DNA from 4 places in the Blautia sp. 1033sp1_1033st1_G9_1033SCRN_220408 genome. Region 1 is predicted to be linked to each of the others. Evidence: riboswitches for the same ligand, from Rfam matches in the RefSeq annotation. Region 1 holds a riboswitch; each other region holds the start of a gene.

Region 1 (3,328 bases):
CAATAAAGAGACTGAGATCGTGAAAACAAAACAGGACCTTGGCAAAGCACAGAAAGCAAAAGAAAAACAGTACGATGCAATGAAAAAGCGTATTCAGTATCTATACGAAAAAGGCGGAAGTGATGCCTGGTTCCAGATGATGATGAATGCAGACAATCTTGCAGATCTTCTTACAAGAGCAGAGTATACACAGAAGATGTATGAGCAGGACAGAAAGAGCCTGGAAGTGTATTCTAATACTATTGAGCAGGTAAAGCAGCTGGAGGAAAAGTACACTGGTGAGAAGGCTGAATTAGAAGGCATGAAGCAGGAGTACGAAGCTGAGTCACAGAATCTTCAGGCACAGCTGGATGAGAAGAGAGCTACTTCCGCAGACTGTGAGAATGAGATCGCATATGCACAGCAGCAGGCTACTGAGTACGCAAATCTTCTTGCAGCACAGCAGGCTGAGATCGAGCAGCTGGAGGCAGAGCGTATCGCAGCAGAAGAAGAGGCAAGACGCCAGGCAGAAGCAGCAGCTGCTGCACAGGCATCTAATGATGGTGATTATGATTCTACCCAGTATGATGAAGAAGGAAATGCAGTAAGCAGTTCTGAATCATCAGGATCTGGAGAGACTCAGTATGATGAGTATGGTAATGTGATAGATTCTGAGAATACAGTAGATCCAAGTGAATATCAGAGTTCTTCTGAGTCAAGTTCTTCTTCCAGTTCCAGTTCTTCATCTTCTGGCTCTGGTTCAGGATCTTCTGTTGTAGATTATGCTACTCAGTTTGTAGGTAATCCATATGTATGGGGTGGCACCAGTCTTACTGGTGGTGCAGACTGCTCCGGCTTCGTACAGAGTGTGTATGCTAATTTTGGCGTCAGCCTTCCAAGAACTTCTTATGAGCAGCAGAATGCTGGAACAGAAGTTTCTTATGCAGATGCACAGCCAGGCGACCTGATCTGTTATGGCGGTCACGTGGCAATTTATATGGGCAATGGACAGATCGTACACGCTTCCAATGCGAAGGATGGCATTAAGATCAGTAATAATGCAGCTTACAGAACCATTACCTCTGTAAGACGTCTTGTATAATAGCAAATAGTAAGAGATTCAGAACATATCCCCTGAGTCTGGTATGTATTTATTTATGCATTCCGGAACTCAGGGATTTTTATCTCAGTCGAGAAGACTCCCACCTCTTTCAGGTGTGAGTAACAGATGCTCGACTTGAATGCGTAAATTCCGGAGGGGCGCTTTGGAAACTTGTATGCAAAAATAAACATTGACAAATATATAGTAAAAGGGTATTATGATACCAGTATAATTCCATATTGAACATATTAAGTGCTGATCATTTCTAGAAGATGACAGAAGAGGGAATCAGGTGAAAGTCCTGAGCGATCCGGTCACTGTAACAGGGAAGCCAATCTCAATATCCCATTGTGCTGATGCATGAGAAGGGGAGAGGAAGCGATGATCCTGAAGTCAGGAAACCTGCTTAGTATGGCGAGGTTAAACTTCCGTGTAAAGTGTAACAACCAACTTCGGGGAATCCGCAGCCCCTTAGTGTTGTCTGCTCTTTAATGGTAGCAGACATTTTTTATGGAATGCGCCTGTTCATGAGAATTATACCGATTAAATGGCAGGCGATACTACTTCGGATGTCCGTTCCCTCCGCGTATTTATGAACGGTTCATTTTCTACCCCGAAGTAGCATCGCTCCCTCTTTTTTACAAGAAAAACAGGAGGCGGATGGAATGGCCGGTGAATATTGGGAAGGCAAAGAATATTCCTTTTTCAGTCATAAAGAATGTGAGTTTTTTCCGTGCCACAAAGGTGCAGACCCACAGGATTTTAATTGCCTGTTTTGTTATTGTCCATTATATGCCCTGGGAGATAAGTGCGGAGGGAATTTTAAATATACGGAAAAAGGCCTGAAAGATTGTACAGGGTGTTTACTGCCTCATAAGCGCAGAAATTATGGTTACGTAACCGGTAAGTATCAGGAACTTGCAAAACTGATGGATGAGATCAGAAGCGTGAAAGCTAATGATAAAAAGGAATAATAAAGGCAAGAGTAATAAAAACAAGAATAATAGTGACAAGAATAACAAAGATAAGAGTAATAAAGATATAAATAAGAAAAGCTGTTGTACGGAAAATCTCTGAAAGGAGAATCCATACAGCAGCTTTTTTTATAGGAAATTACTCCGTAATGTTCCAATAAAGTAAAAAAATGTAATGGAAATACCCATCTAATACTCCTGTTATATAAAAACCTATCTTTTCATAAGGAAGGAAAGCAGTCTGGGAATCTGGCTATTAAGGATCAGATCCGGTGGAAAATTACAGTCTTTTGCAAAAGCTTCCCCATAAGTAAAATCACCGATGTGAGAGATCCCATGACTGTCACTGGAAAGGAGCACAGGAACCTGATATTGGAGACACAGTTCTAAAATCCTGCGGCAATTAGGCCTGGTATCGCCGCGGTATCCATAAGGCGCAAGAGATGCCTCGTTGATCTCCATAAGAACCTGGCTATGTGCGGCAGACCGGATCACGGCTTCATAATCAAGATCATATTGAGTATTATCAATATGGCCGAGAACCTTTACACAGGGATGCTGCATCACATTTAACAGTGCAAGTGTATTGCTCTGTCTGTCTGCGGGACGAAGGTTCTGGACATGCATACTGGCAATCGCATAATCAAGGCCTGAAAGGACATCTGCTGGAAGGTCGATCCGGCCTTGTTCATCCAGGATATTAACCTCTGCACCTAAAAGCAGCTGAATGCCAAAACGCTTCCTGGGGGCTGCGGACAGGCTGCGAAAATAAGAAACAGTACCTGCGCCTATAGTAGATGGACCATGGTCGGTGATCCCTAAAAGAGAAAGTCCTTTGCATGAAGCTGCTTTTGCCATTTGGGTAATGGTACAGGAGGTGCCATGGCCACTGGCAATAGAATGAGTGTGTATATCTGATAAAAACATAATTAAACAACTCCTTTGCTACCAGTATGACACAGCGTGAAAAGCTTTGTCAATGAAAAAAACAGGTGATTTCCTGAAAAAACAATAAAAACAACATAATAAAACCTTTAAAAACAACATAAAACAACAGATATACCTTGACTTATTGTGTGGAATGAGGTAGAATCACAATAGAAACAAAATGTTACTGCGAAAAAGGGAGCAGGAAACGCTATATATGCTTAAGGAGGATAAAAAAGCATGGTAAACGAATATGAGATCAAAAAACAGATTTGTGAAATCGGAAAACGTATCTACAACCGTAACATGGTAGCAGCAAACGATGGTAACATTTCCGTAAAACTGA
Region 2 (3,328 bases), on a different contig from region 1:
GGAGCCAGGGAAATGGCAGGGATCTGATCACTGTTCTCCTGATTCTCACCAAAAGCTGCCACAGCTGGAGTGACGGACATGGCAGCGGTTAAAAAAAGTGCAAGAAATCTTGTTGAATTACGTTTCATATGAATCTCCTCTGTTAAACAGGAATCTGCCCTGCAAAATATTGTGCCACACAATGCTTCACAGGACAGTTTTCTTTATCTGTATCTACTATTGTTTATTTGTAACTGTAAAAATACGGAACATTTACATTTATTTTACTTTTACTGTGCAGGTTGCTTTCTGCTTGCCTACAGTAACAGTGATCTTAGCAGTTCCTTTTTTCAGGGCTTTTACTTTTCCCTTGGAATCTACGGTTGCCACTTTCTTGTTGCTTGACTTAAATGCTGCTTTCTGTCCGGTTGTTTTGGGAGTGGTTGTTACTTTTAATTTGGCAGACTTGCCAGCTTTTAAGGTAAGCTTGCTCTGTACCTTTACACTGGTGCATGGATCCACAACAGAAACCTTCACGGTTGCCTTCTTGCCGTTTGCTGTTACTGTAATCGTAGCTTTGCCGGCTTTCTTTGCAACGATCTTACCTGTCTGGTCTACTGCTGCCACATTCTTATTAGAAGATTTCCATTTCAGGGTTGTGGTTGCACCTGTTGGATTCACTTTATAAGAAACATAAGTCTGAGTTCCCTTATTCATGGTAAGGGCTGCCTTTTTCATCTTAAGAGATTTTACTTTTACTGCTTTTTTGGTTACTGTTACAGCAATGGTCTTTTCCTTAGATCCTGCTTTTACAGTGATCTTGGTCTTACCTGCTGCTTTTGCAGTGATCTTACCAGCATCGTTTACTGTAGCAACGGAAGGATTCTGGGAAGTGTATACCACCTTGTCTGTGGTATTTGCAGGTGCTGCAATGGCACTGACTGTCCTGGAGGCTCCTGCCTTTAAGGTAAGCTTGGAAACAGAAACCTTTAATGAAGTTGCTGCAACTGCTGCAGGTGTGGGAGCCGGCGTCTCAGTAGGTGTTGGTGTAGCAGTAGGTGCCGGTGTCTCATTCAATGTTACATGAAGAGTATAGGCGATCTCATGTGCCATGCTCATACCTGTAGTCAGTGCAAGGATCTTCACATCTTCATTCAGGTCAACCGGGATCCTGTATGTAACGCCGGAAGTATTCACTGTACCGTTAAATAACTGATTATTTGCCTTTACATAAACATATTTCTTGCTGCTGAATGTAACATCTGCAAATGCCTTGCCATTTTCAACAATAACCTGTGGACAGGTAATGGTCACTTTACCTGTACCGCCTGTAGCTGTGAAATTCTCCGGTGTATAAGTACCATCCGGAAGTGCTGTGCTGTTATCTACAGCATCTGTAGCAGCTGCAAGAAGCTTGGATGAGTTGAAGGTGATCGTGTAATCTTTCCATTTATTTCCCTTGACAGAATGTGCAGCCACATTAATAACCTTATCCAGTTTGGCAACTGCAAACGGTCCGAATACATACTGTTCTTTACCATTACTATCCTTTACTACAGATGAATAAATCATCTGATTAGCAGTATCTGCCTCTGCCGCCTCTGCTGTTCCAAAATAAAGCTTATCCCTGCCAGTGCCGGAAAGAGTAATGGTAGCTGTCATTACTCCATCTTTGTCACTATATAAAGTAGCTGCTACTACCCGGAACATATCGCCAGTACAGGTCACTCCCGGTGCAGCTGCATCAGAAAAATCAAAGGTATAATATCCCTGTGCTGCAACGGTTCCCGGATTCTCTGCATCTTCAGCTACCGGTGCGGCTTCCTCCGGATAAGCGGTAAATGCACCATCTAATACATCAGAGGTCACTTCCTCCTGGTCTGTAAACTCAACAAAATCTGCCTCCTCAGACTCATCAAAAGCCTCATCCTCTGTTACATCCTGTACATCCACTACTGCTGCAAGATCTTCCCCAAATGCAGGAAGCACACTCCCTGTTGTCATTGCAGCGCAAAGAAGCATTGCAAGAATGATTTTTCGTTTTTTCATGATCTTTATCCTCCTGTTATTTCCAATCAATTTGAATGAAGACATGTACTGCTGTACAAAAAAGAAGCCTGCTTCCGGCTTGGAAACAGGCATCACAATTGCTCATATCATTATATGCATAGCCAAAAAACATATGTGCAATAAAACAATACAAGAAATAGCAATGAATCGCTTTCGTCGGAAGCTTCCATCTTCAGCATTCACAGCAGGTTTCCTGGCTCACAGATCAACAGATATCTGCTCCTTCTCAAGAAGAGACGGCTTCCATGAGTCCTATCGGATCCAGGCTTCTTCTCAATGGCCCCTGCAGTATCCTCCCTGCTCACAGTGACCGGATCGTTCAGGACTTCCACCTGATTCCCTTTAACAGCCGGAATCGTTGCCTCCTGGCTGACACTGTAAACGGTCTTTATTCATTTCCTGTATTATAGCAAAAGCATTTTTTGAAATCAATACGATTTCCTTTAAAATTGTGAAAAATCAAACAAAATCACACATTCTTATGATGCCTGTTTACAGCTCTGTGGCCGCCACGCAAGATCAGCTGATGTAATGGCTGCTGCAGATTTCCTCCGTTTCCAGAAGATTTCCATCCTGGTCATATACATGACGATAAGTTTTGTAGCTTTGTGCATCCAGCTGCTGGGTAGTCACCTTTACTGTATTGGAATTTGTTTTTGTACCATAGATCTTCACATTAACGGAACCATCTGCATAAGTGGCAGAGATCCGGATAGGATACTCAGTATTATTGCAAAACTGAAAGTCAGGATCTCCCCAGGATACAGCAGCATCCAGCCCAGCTGGCACATAATCTACCCTGCCGGAATGATTGGTACGCTTTACAATTTCCAGATCTGCATATAGGCATGCATTAAACAAGGTGGTGGAAACCTGACAGATGCCTCCGCCGATCCCTTCTGCATGCTGTCCGTTTACAAACACACCGGCAGCCTTATACCCTCTTTCGGCTGTACGCTCTCCTAAGGTTTCATTGTAAGAAAAGGTCTCACCAGGCATCAGTTCAATTCCATCAATTGCCTTTGCAGCAAGAGTCAGATTGGTGATCCGGTTGTCAGTACCGCCTCCATAAGTATTATAGCTTCCCAGCACATCCCGGAATACCCGGCTGGTCAGATCCCCGGTTGTCACCTCCGGCAGGATCTGTTCAAAAGCCACTGTAAACACACTGCCTTCTTTGGCCTGTCCATATTCTTTGACCGCCTTTGCAACATCAAAGGATATCCCTGTCTTGGAAGGAACGATCTCATAATCATTCTTTTCATCCATATATGCATCT
Region 3 (3,328 bases), on a different contig from region 1:
TGTGATTATTTGTAATCAAAAGCCAGCACCGAAGGTGTTTTGGAATGCATTTTCCTGATAGGTAATTGCAAGGTACTGAACGGTTAGGATTATTTTGATTATATCGAATGCAGGAAAATTTGCAAGATGTTAGATGAGAAGTTAAACCTAATGATAACTTACTCCTTAGAGAAGAGTAGTCTTCCTGGTGGAGAGAGCAGAAGGGTTTTGGAAGGGAGCTTAAGGTATGAAAACTGCCGTAATGACAGACAGTAACAGCGGTATCACTAAAGAAGAAGCAGACAGGCTGGGGATATTTTTACTTCCTATGCCGGTGATCATTGACGAACAAACATATTATGAAGGAATCAATCTGGAGCAACGCTTTTTTTATGAAAGTCTTATAGAAGGTCATGATGTATCTACATCCCAGCCTTCCCCTGGTGATGTGATGGATATGTGGAAGCAGATCCTGTCTAAGGGCTATGATGAGATCATCCATATTCCCATGTCCAGTGGTTTAAGCAGTTCCTGTGCTACTGCCATTGGACTTGCAGAGGATTTTCAGGGAAAGGTACAGGTAGCAGATAACCATCGTATTTCTGTTACTATGCGTATTGCTGTAATGGAAGCACTGCATATGGCAAACGAGGGCAGATCTGCCAGAGAGATCCGTGAGGATCTGGAAAAAAGAGCCTATGATTCCAGCATTTTTCTTGCAGTTGATGATCTGAAATATCTGAAAAAGGGAGGCAGGATCACGCCTGCAGCTGCTGCTCTTGGTACTGTGTTTCATATCAAGCCGGTACTTACGATTCAGGGAGAGAAGCTGGATGCCTTTGCCAAAACACGAGGCATGAAGAAGGCAAAAGCCATCATGCTGAAGGCACTGAAAGAGGATCTGGAAAAACGTTTTCCAGGGATCGATCCTAAATATGTAAGGATCGGGGCAGCAGGGTCAGGTCTGAGTCTGGAAGAGTCCAGAGAATGGCAGGCTATGCTCCAGGAGATGTTCCCTGAGGTACAGGTTTATTACGATCATTTGTCCTTCAGTGTAGGTAGCCACACCGGCCCGGGAGTATACGGTATGGGATTCAGCATTGTACAGGATCCATCCATTGTTTACAAAGTGTAAATGTAATTACTTACACTTTAATTGATCATAGATTTATGTATAAAATTTGGTTTTATGACTTGATTTTTGGTTAGAAGTTGCTATCATATGAGATGAATATATATGTTTTCAGTGCCTACGCAGATTAACTGTGAAGGGTAAAAGAGAATCAGGTGGAAATCCTGAGCGATCCGGTCACTGTAAGCAGGGAGCAATGCCAGTAAATCCATTGGACGACAGTCTGAGAAGGGGGCAAAGCGATGAACTGCAAGCCAGGAAACCTGCTGGAAATATCCGATGAAAAGCTTCCGATGAAAGCACTTTCACCCAAATAATCAGATCAAAAGGTGGCAGGGGGATTTTTATGCGCCCTGGTACAAGTATTTTTGTATTGCAATAAATCCCCTATTGCAGCTTAAATACCACAGAGAAAGATTAAGGATTGAAGGAAGTCTGTTTTCAAATGAAAGCAGGCTTTTTTGTGTGTAAGAGGAGATTACTTTGTAATGTTCCTATTTCACTAAAATTCCACGCAAAGCACAGAAACGTGTATATCCGATGTAAGCGGACTCCTGCCTCTACAAGCAGCGAGTACCTAATTTTATCAAAGGAGGAAGTAGCAATGAGGAAAAAGTCAAATGCTCTTTTAGCACTTTTGCTAACAGGAGCAATGACCGTAACATCTATATCTCCTGCATTTGCAGCAGAGGAATTTTCAGCAGATGCAGAGGCACAGAATGTTCTGGATATTCAGGATGTGGACGAGGAGGAATCTGACGCTGATGTTTCAGATGTGCAGGGTCAAGATGACCTGGGCGAAGTGGAGGATGTATTTACCAGCGGTGAAGAACCTTCTGATCCGGATACCGGGGATGCGTCTTTCGAGTTGACAGATGGTAATACAGAGGAATATGTACAGGATGACCTTCTGCTGGCTGCCAGTTCTGCAGAAAAATATCAGGACGGAACCTATACTCCAGAATCCTTTACTTTCCAAGGCGGTTCAGGAAAAGTTACGATTACCTGCCCGAAGGTGACCATTACAAGAGGAAAAGTAACTGCAACAGTGGTTTTTTCCAGCAGCAGCTATAATAAACTGGTTGTAGATGGAGATGAGTATCTGCCGGTTTCAGGTACAGAATATACAGGATCTGTTTTTCAGGTTCCTGCAGTTCTCAACCAGGATATGGAGATCACAGGAACTACTGTGGCAATGACAGCTGCTCATGATATTACTTATACCATTCATATTAAGCTGAATGTGCCTATGGTAACGCCAGCTCCGGACAGACTGGAGGATGGTACCTACCAGGCAGCTGTAAAGGCAGATAGCGGATTTCCGGCAGAAGCCTGCACCCTGCTTGTAAAGGATGGAGAGATTGATGCAGTTGTCACACTGAAAAACGGGGATTATGACAGACTGTATGTGGGGGATGCACTGGATGCAGTCAATGAAAAGGATGATAAGCTGATCGCTTACAGACCATCGGAGGATGGTACAAAGCATATTTTCTGGCCGTTGGCGGTAGATAAACTGGATACCCTGTTCCAGGTAGCTGCCCGAAAAACAGATAAAACCTGGACAGACCATTATGTGAAGATCCTTTCTTCTTCAGTAACCAAGGTAAGCGATGAAGTTCAGGCACCGGACCAGGCTGCTGAGGCTGCAAAATTCCTTTACAGGAATTATGTGGATGATGTGATTTCAACAACAGGCGGAGTTACAAAAGATGGAAGCACCTATCATGTTGCATATTACAATAGCTACAAGAGTGCTGTTTCTGGCATCAGCCTAAAAAGACCAAGTGCAAAAGAGTATAAGAGCGGATGGTTCTTCTCAGACTGGAGCATTTTTAAATCTACTGTTAAACAGCAGCCAGCAAAATCCCAGACGTATTCTCTGGATACATCAAAGAGAACCCAGGAGCAGCAGGTAACTGCCACGCTGAAGCTGTATGACCCTTCTGTGGAGGATGCAGCCATCAATGATAACAGTGCACAGCCTCTGGCTGAGTACACCTACAGGCTTGTGTTTGCAGCAAAACCCGATACCTGTCAGGTGACTTTCCGCGCAGTAAACAGTAAGACTGGTGAGGTGATTCCGGAAGCTCAGATCACAGTCACAAACAATACCACCAAGGAAGAAGTGACAGGTACAGAAGGCATCTATCAGCTGAAATCCGGACAGAAATATACTGTTCAGGCACAAAGCGAAGGCTATATTGCAGCAGGCAC
Region 4 (3,328 bases), on a different contig from region 1:
CTGATCAAGAGCCTCTACAGGAACATCAAAGCCATACACTTCATCTGATAAACCATCCTTATAGGTAACCGTATCTGTGGTAGGCTGAAGCAGCTCTGCGTCATCCTTCTGTGCATCCTCAGCAAGCCCTGGGAAAAGATTCACAATGTTCTTGGATACAAGAGAGATATGAAGGGTCATTTTGCCGTCTTCTACAGTAAGCTGGCCTTTGCCCTCGCATGCCTCATTTGTGTGGAACATGCTGCTGTCTGTATTAAAGTCAACAATGTAAACTCCATCCTCCAGATCCTGTGTATCGGATGCTTCTTCTTTGGTGTCTGCTGCCTCTGCCCATACCGGCAATGTCATAGGAACTGTCATAGCAGAAATACTTAATGCTGATACTAAAATGGCTAATGAACGCTTCATAACTTTCTTTTCTCCTTTATGGTGATGTGGTCAAATGGCCACATGTCCGTTTATTTTGCTAAGCTGTCGATAGCTGCTTTTGTATGCTCTACATACAGCTGTTCTACTGCATCGATTCTTCCAAGTCCTTCGATCTGGCAGTCTACGCTGTCAAATTCTCCGGATGCCTCAAACATGCTCTTCCAGGAATCGTCGTCATCTCCAGCCATATCATTGTTTGCATGATCACCTGCAACAACCATCAGCGGACGAAGAATCACTTTCTTGAAACCAGCATCTTTTACTTTAGCGATTACAGCATCGCATGCTGTGTCTTCCGGCTCACCCTCTACAGTACCGATGAATGCGTTTGTAAATCCAAGGTTCTCCATCTGTGTCTGCATCTGGTCGTAAGTAACATTTGCTGTATGGGATGTTCCATGACCCATAAATACGAAAGCTGTACCATCTTCAGCAGCAGCTTCCATGCTGTCATAATCTGCAGTCTTTACAGCCTCATCTGTGATAGCTTTTGCTACAGCTTCTTTATCCTCATTGATCACTGTAGCATCTTCTCCAACCTCACCCAGCATTGGCTCTGCAATAGCTACAGACTCGAATTTGTCTTTATATTCCTCAATAGCAGCTGTCATCTCATCATACTCTGCGCCATGCATCAGGTGTGTAGGCTGTACAACCAGATTCTTAACTCCGTTTGCAACTGCACGGTCAAGTGCCTGCTGCATATTATCGATATGCTCATCATCTCTTGCCTGTACATGGTTGATGATGATCTGAGCTGTAAATGCCCTTCTTACAGACCAGTCCGGATATGCTTCCTGAAGTGCATCCTCGATACCCTTGATATCCTGTGCACGGCTATCATTAAAAGAAGTACCAAAGCTTACAACCAGAATCTCATTCTCACCGATCTCATCCTGGTTTCTCGGATCATCCTTGGAAGCGTCTCCTGTATCTCTTCCGAAATACTCAGGGCTTGCCTCTTCTCCCTCTACCAGTTCCTTCTGTGCATCTGTCAGTGCATCCCATGCTTCTTTTGCTTCTGTGCACTGTGCATCTGTATCGTCTGTTCTCTCCTGTACGTAGATCGCATCAATAAGAGCTGCCACTTTATCTGCTGCCTCCTGGTCTGCGTCCTCAGCAGATGCATCATCTGTTTCCTCTGCATCGTCTGCTGCTTCTGCGTCGTCTGTTGCTTCTGCGTCATCTGCTGCTTCTGTGTCGTCTGTTGTCTCTGCTGCGTCCTCTGTCTCTGCAAATGCTGCTGTTGCTGCACATGTCATGCTTGCTGCCATGGATACAGACAGGAGCAGTGCCATAATTGTTTTGCGCTTCATTATTTTTTCCTCTTTTTTTCGTATTTCCGGACGAACTATGCATAAAAACAGCGGTCACATTTCTGCGACCGCAATGCTTCTCATCAACATATTCGTTCCTTTTGTCAGATGCTTCTCCCTCTTCGCAGAAGTATACCGACAGTAAACTATATGATCATATAATGTTATGAGAATACTGGTTCTGTGTCCCGCAGATCCACAATCCCACGCAAAGGCAGTTCTCCTGACTTCGTTCTACACTGCTTCCCCTTCCCGGTCTCCCAGTGGGCTCTGAAGCAGCTCCCTTACACAGTGACGGCATCGTTCCGGATTCACACCGGATTCTCTTTTACGCATCATGAAATGATGCTACCTGTACGCTACAACTTTATACATATTCAATTCGGATATCTAATAGTTATCATATAATTGTGTCTTTTCTATGAACAAAAAATGTATATACAGTAAACATAAGATAGATAATCCAGAATGCCAGACTTAGCAGGATTCCTTCTTTCAGCAATGGTGCATGATAAGTAAGGGTAAGGGCATGATTTCCTTCTTTTACTTTACATGCAAGGAAGCCTAAGTCCCCTTTCTGCAGCTTTGTGTCTTCTCCATCGATCTTAAGACTCCATCCATCCTCATAAGGAATCATAAAAAGTACATATCCATCTGAAGCCGCTTGGATACTGCCTGTTACCAGTGTGTCCTTCTGAGGGGCATCCAGCACAACCTTTGATCCCTTCTTTGCCTGGGATTTCCCAAGGCCTGCCGCACTTTCCCTGTCTTCTCCATCCTCCAGCACAATGGCATTACTTAAAAACTTCTTCCGGATCTTTTTATCCGCTTCCCGCAGGCTGCTTTCTGATACCGTTTCATCATAAAACCTTGCCACATCGCTTTCCCGTACATTTTGATACAGATACATACTGCCAAACTGACGGATCAGCGTATATTTGCTGCTATCCAGGCTGCTATTCTTGGAGATCAGGTATCTTACCCCTGTAAAGGCTGCAAACCAGTTGTTCATAGCATTATCCCAAAAGGTATACCTGTTCCGGTCTGCATAATAAAAGCTTGGGATACATGTGTTTACAAAATCCTTTACATTGCTGTTCATTACAGAATTATAGGTGCTGACCCCTCTGTACCCCTGAGCCAGGGAATCCATGGAAATCGTCGCAGACGAAAAGTCCTTTTCCACCCGGTAAAAGCTTTTGTCTGTTTCCCTTAAAAATCCCAGAATGTCCTGGATGTCCTGACTGTAAAGCTCCCGGAAATATGCCTGGGGCTTGTCAATAAAATCTCTTGCCTGCTGCTCGGACGGATCCTCAACGATCTTCTCAAGATAATCATCCGTTACCTGCACCACTGTTTCTGCCGGTGTATCCTCTTTTTTCAGGGACATTCTGTCTTCATAGCCAACAGTTCCCTCACAGATCACATTCGCAGCCATAGCCAGTGCCAAAAGGCTAAAAAGCACCTGCTCCCCTTTTACTTTCAACCGGTTCACCAGCAAAAGTACAACTGCCATTACTGTTCCGGTTACAGCCGTGATCACTGCGTTCTGTCTGTATTCAGCAAAAAGACTGTCCTCATAG

Evidence for each region. Region 1 has a riboswitch for cobalamin ahead of AB5916_RS00550 (cysteine-rich small domain-containing protein). Riboswitches for the same ligand answer to the same signal wherever they lie in the genome.
Region 2: another riboswitch for cobalamin. It lies ahead of AB5916_RS02105 (Ig domain-containing protein); the one in region 1 lies ahead of AB5916_RS00550 (cysteine-rich small domain-containing protein).
Region 3: another riboswitch for cobalamin. It lies ahead of AB5916_RS08560 (Ig-like domain-containing protein); the one in region 1 lies ahead of AB5916_RS00550 (cysteine-rich small domain-containing protein).
Region 4: another riboswitch for cobalamin. It lies ahead of AB5916_RS09845 (sirohydrochlorin cobaltochelatase); the one in region 1 lies ahead of AB5916_RS00550 (cysteine-rich small domain-containing protein).

The regions. Positions count from the first base shown of each region.
Region 1 is NZ_JBFKZO010000001.1:108,350-111,677, forward strand. It holds gene AB5916_RS00545 (NlpC/P60 family protein) at 1-1,081, shown strand, start outside; cobalamin riboswitch at 1,315-1,506, shown strand; gene AB5916_RS00550 (cysteine-rich small domain-containing protein) at 1,747-2,055, shown strand; gene AB5916_RS00555 (phosphatase) at 2,269-2,982, opposite strand; gene AB5916_RS00560 (class II aldolase/adducin family protein) at 3,223-3,328, shown strand, end outside.
Region 2 is NZ_JBFKZO010000002.1:62,654-65,981, forward strand. It holds gene AB5916_RS02100 (hypothetical protein) at 1-128, opposite strand, end outside; gene AB5916_RS02105 (Ig domain-containing protein) at 259-2,028, opposite strand; cobalamin riboswitch at 2,215-2,444, opposite strand; gene AB5916_RS02110 (VanW family protein) at 2,569-3,328, opposite strand, start outside.
Region 3 is NZ_JBFKZO010000009.1:30,208-33,535, forward strand. It holds gene AB5916_RS08555 (DegV family protein) at 227-1,114, shown strand; cobalamin riboswitch at 1,207-1,397, shown strand; gene AB5916_RS08560 (Ig-like domain-containing protein) at 1,716-3,328, shown strand, end outside.
Region 4 is NZ_JBFKZO010000011.1:54,378-57,705, forward strand. It holds gene AB5916_RS09840 (hypothetical protein) at 1-408, opposite strand, end outside; gene AB5916_RS09845 (sirohydrochlorin cobaltochelatase) at 459-1,745, opposite strand; cobalamin riboswitch at 1,941-2,116, opposite strand; gene AB5916_RS09850 (YfhO family protein) at 2,146-3,328, opposite strand, start outside.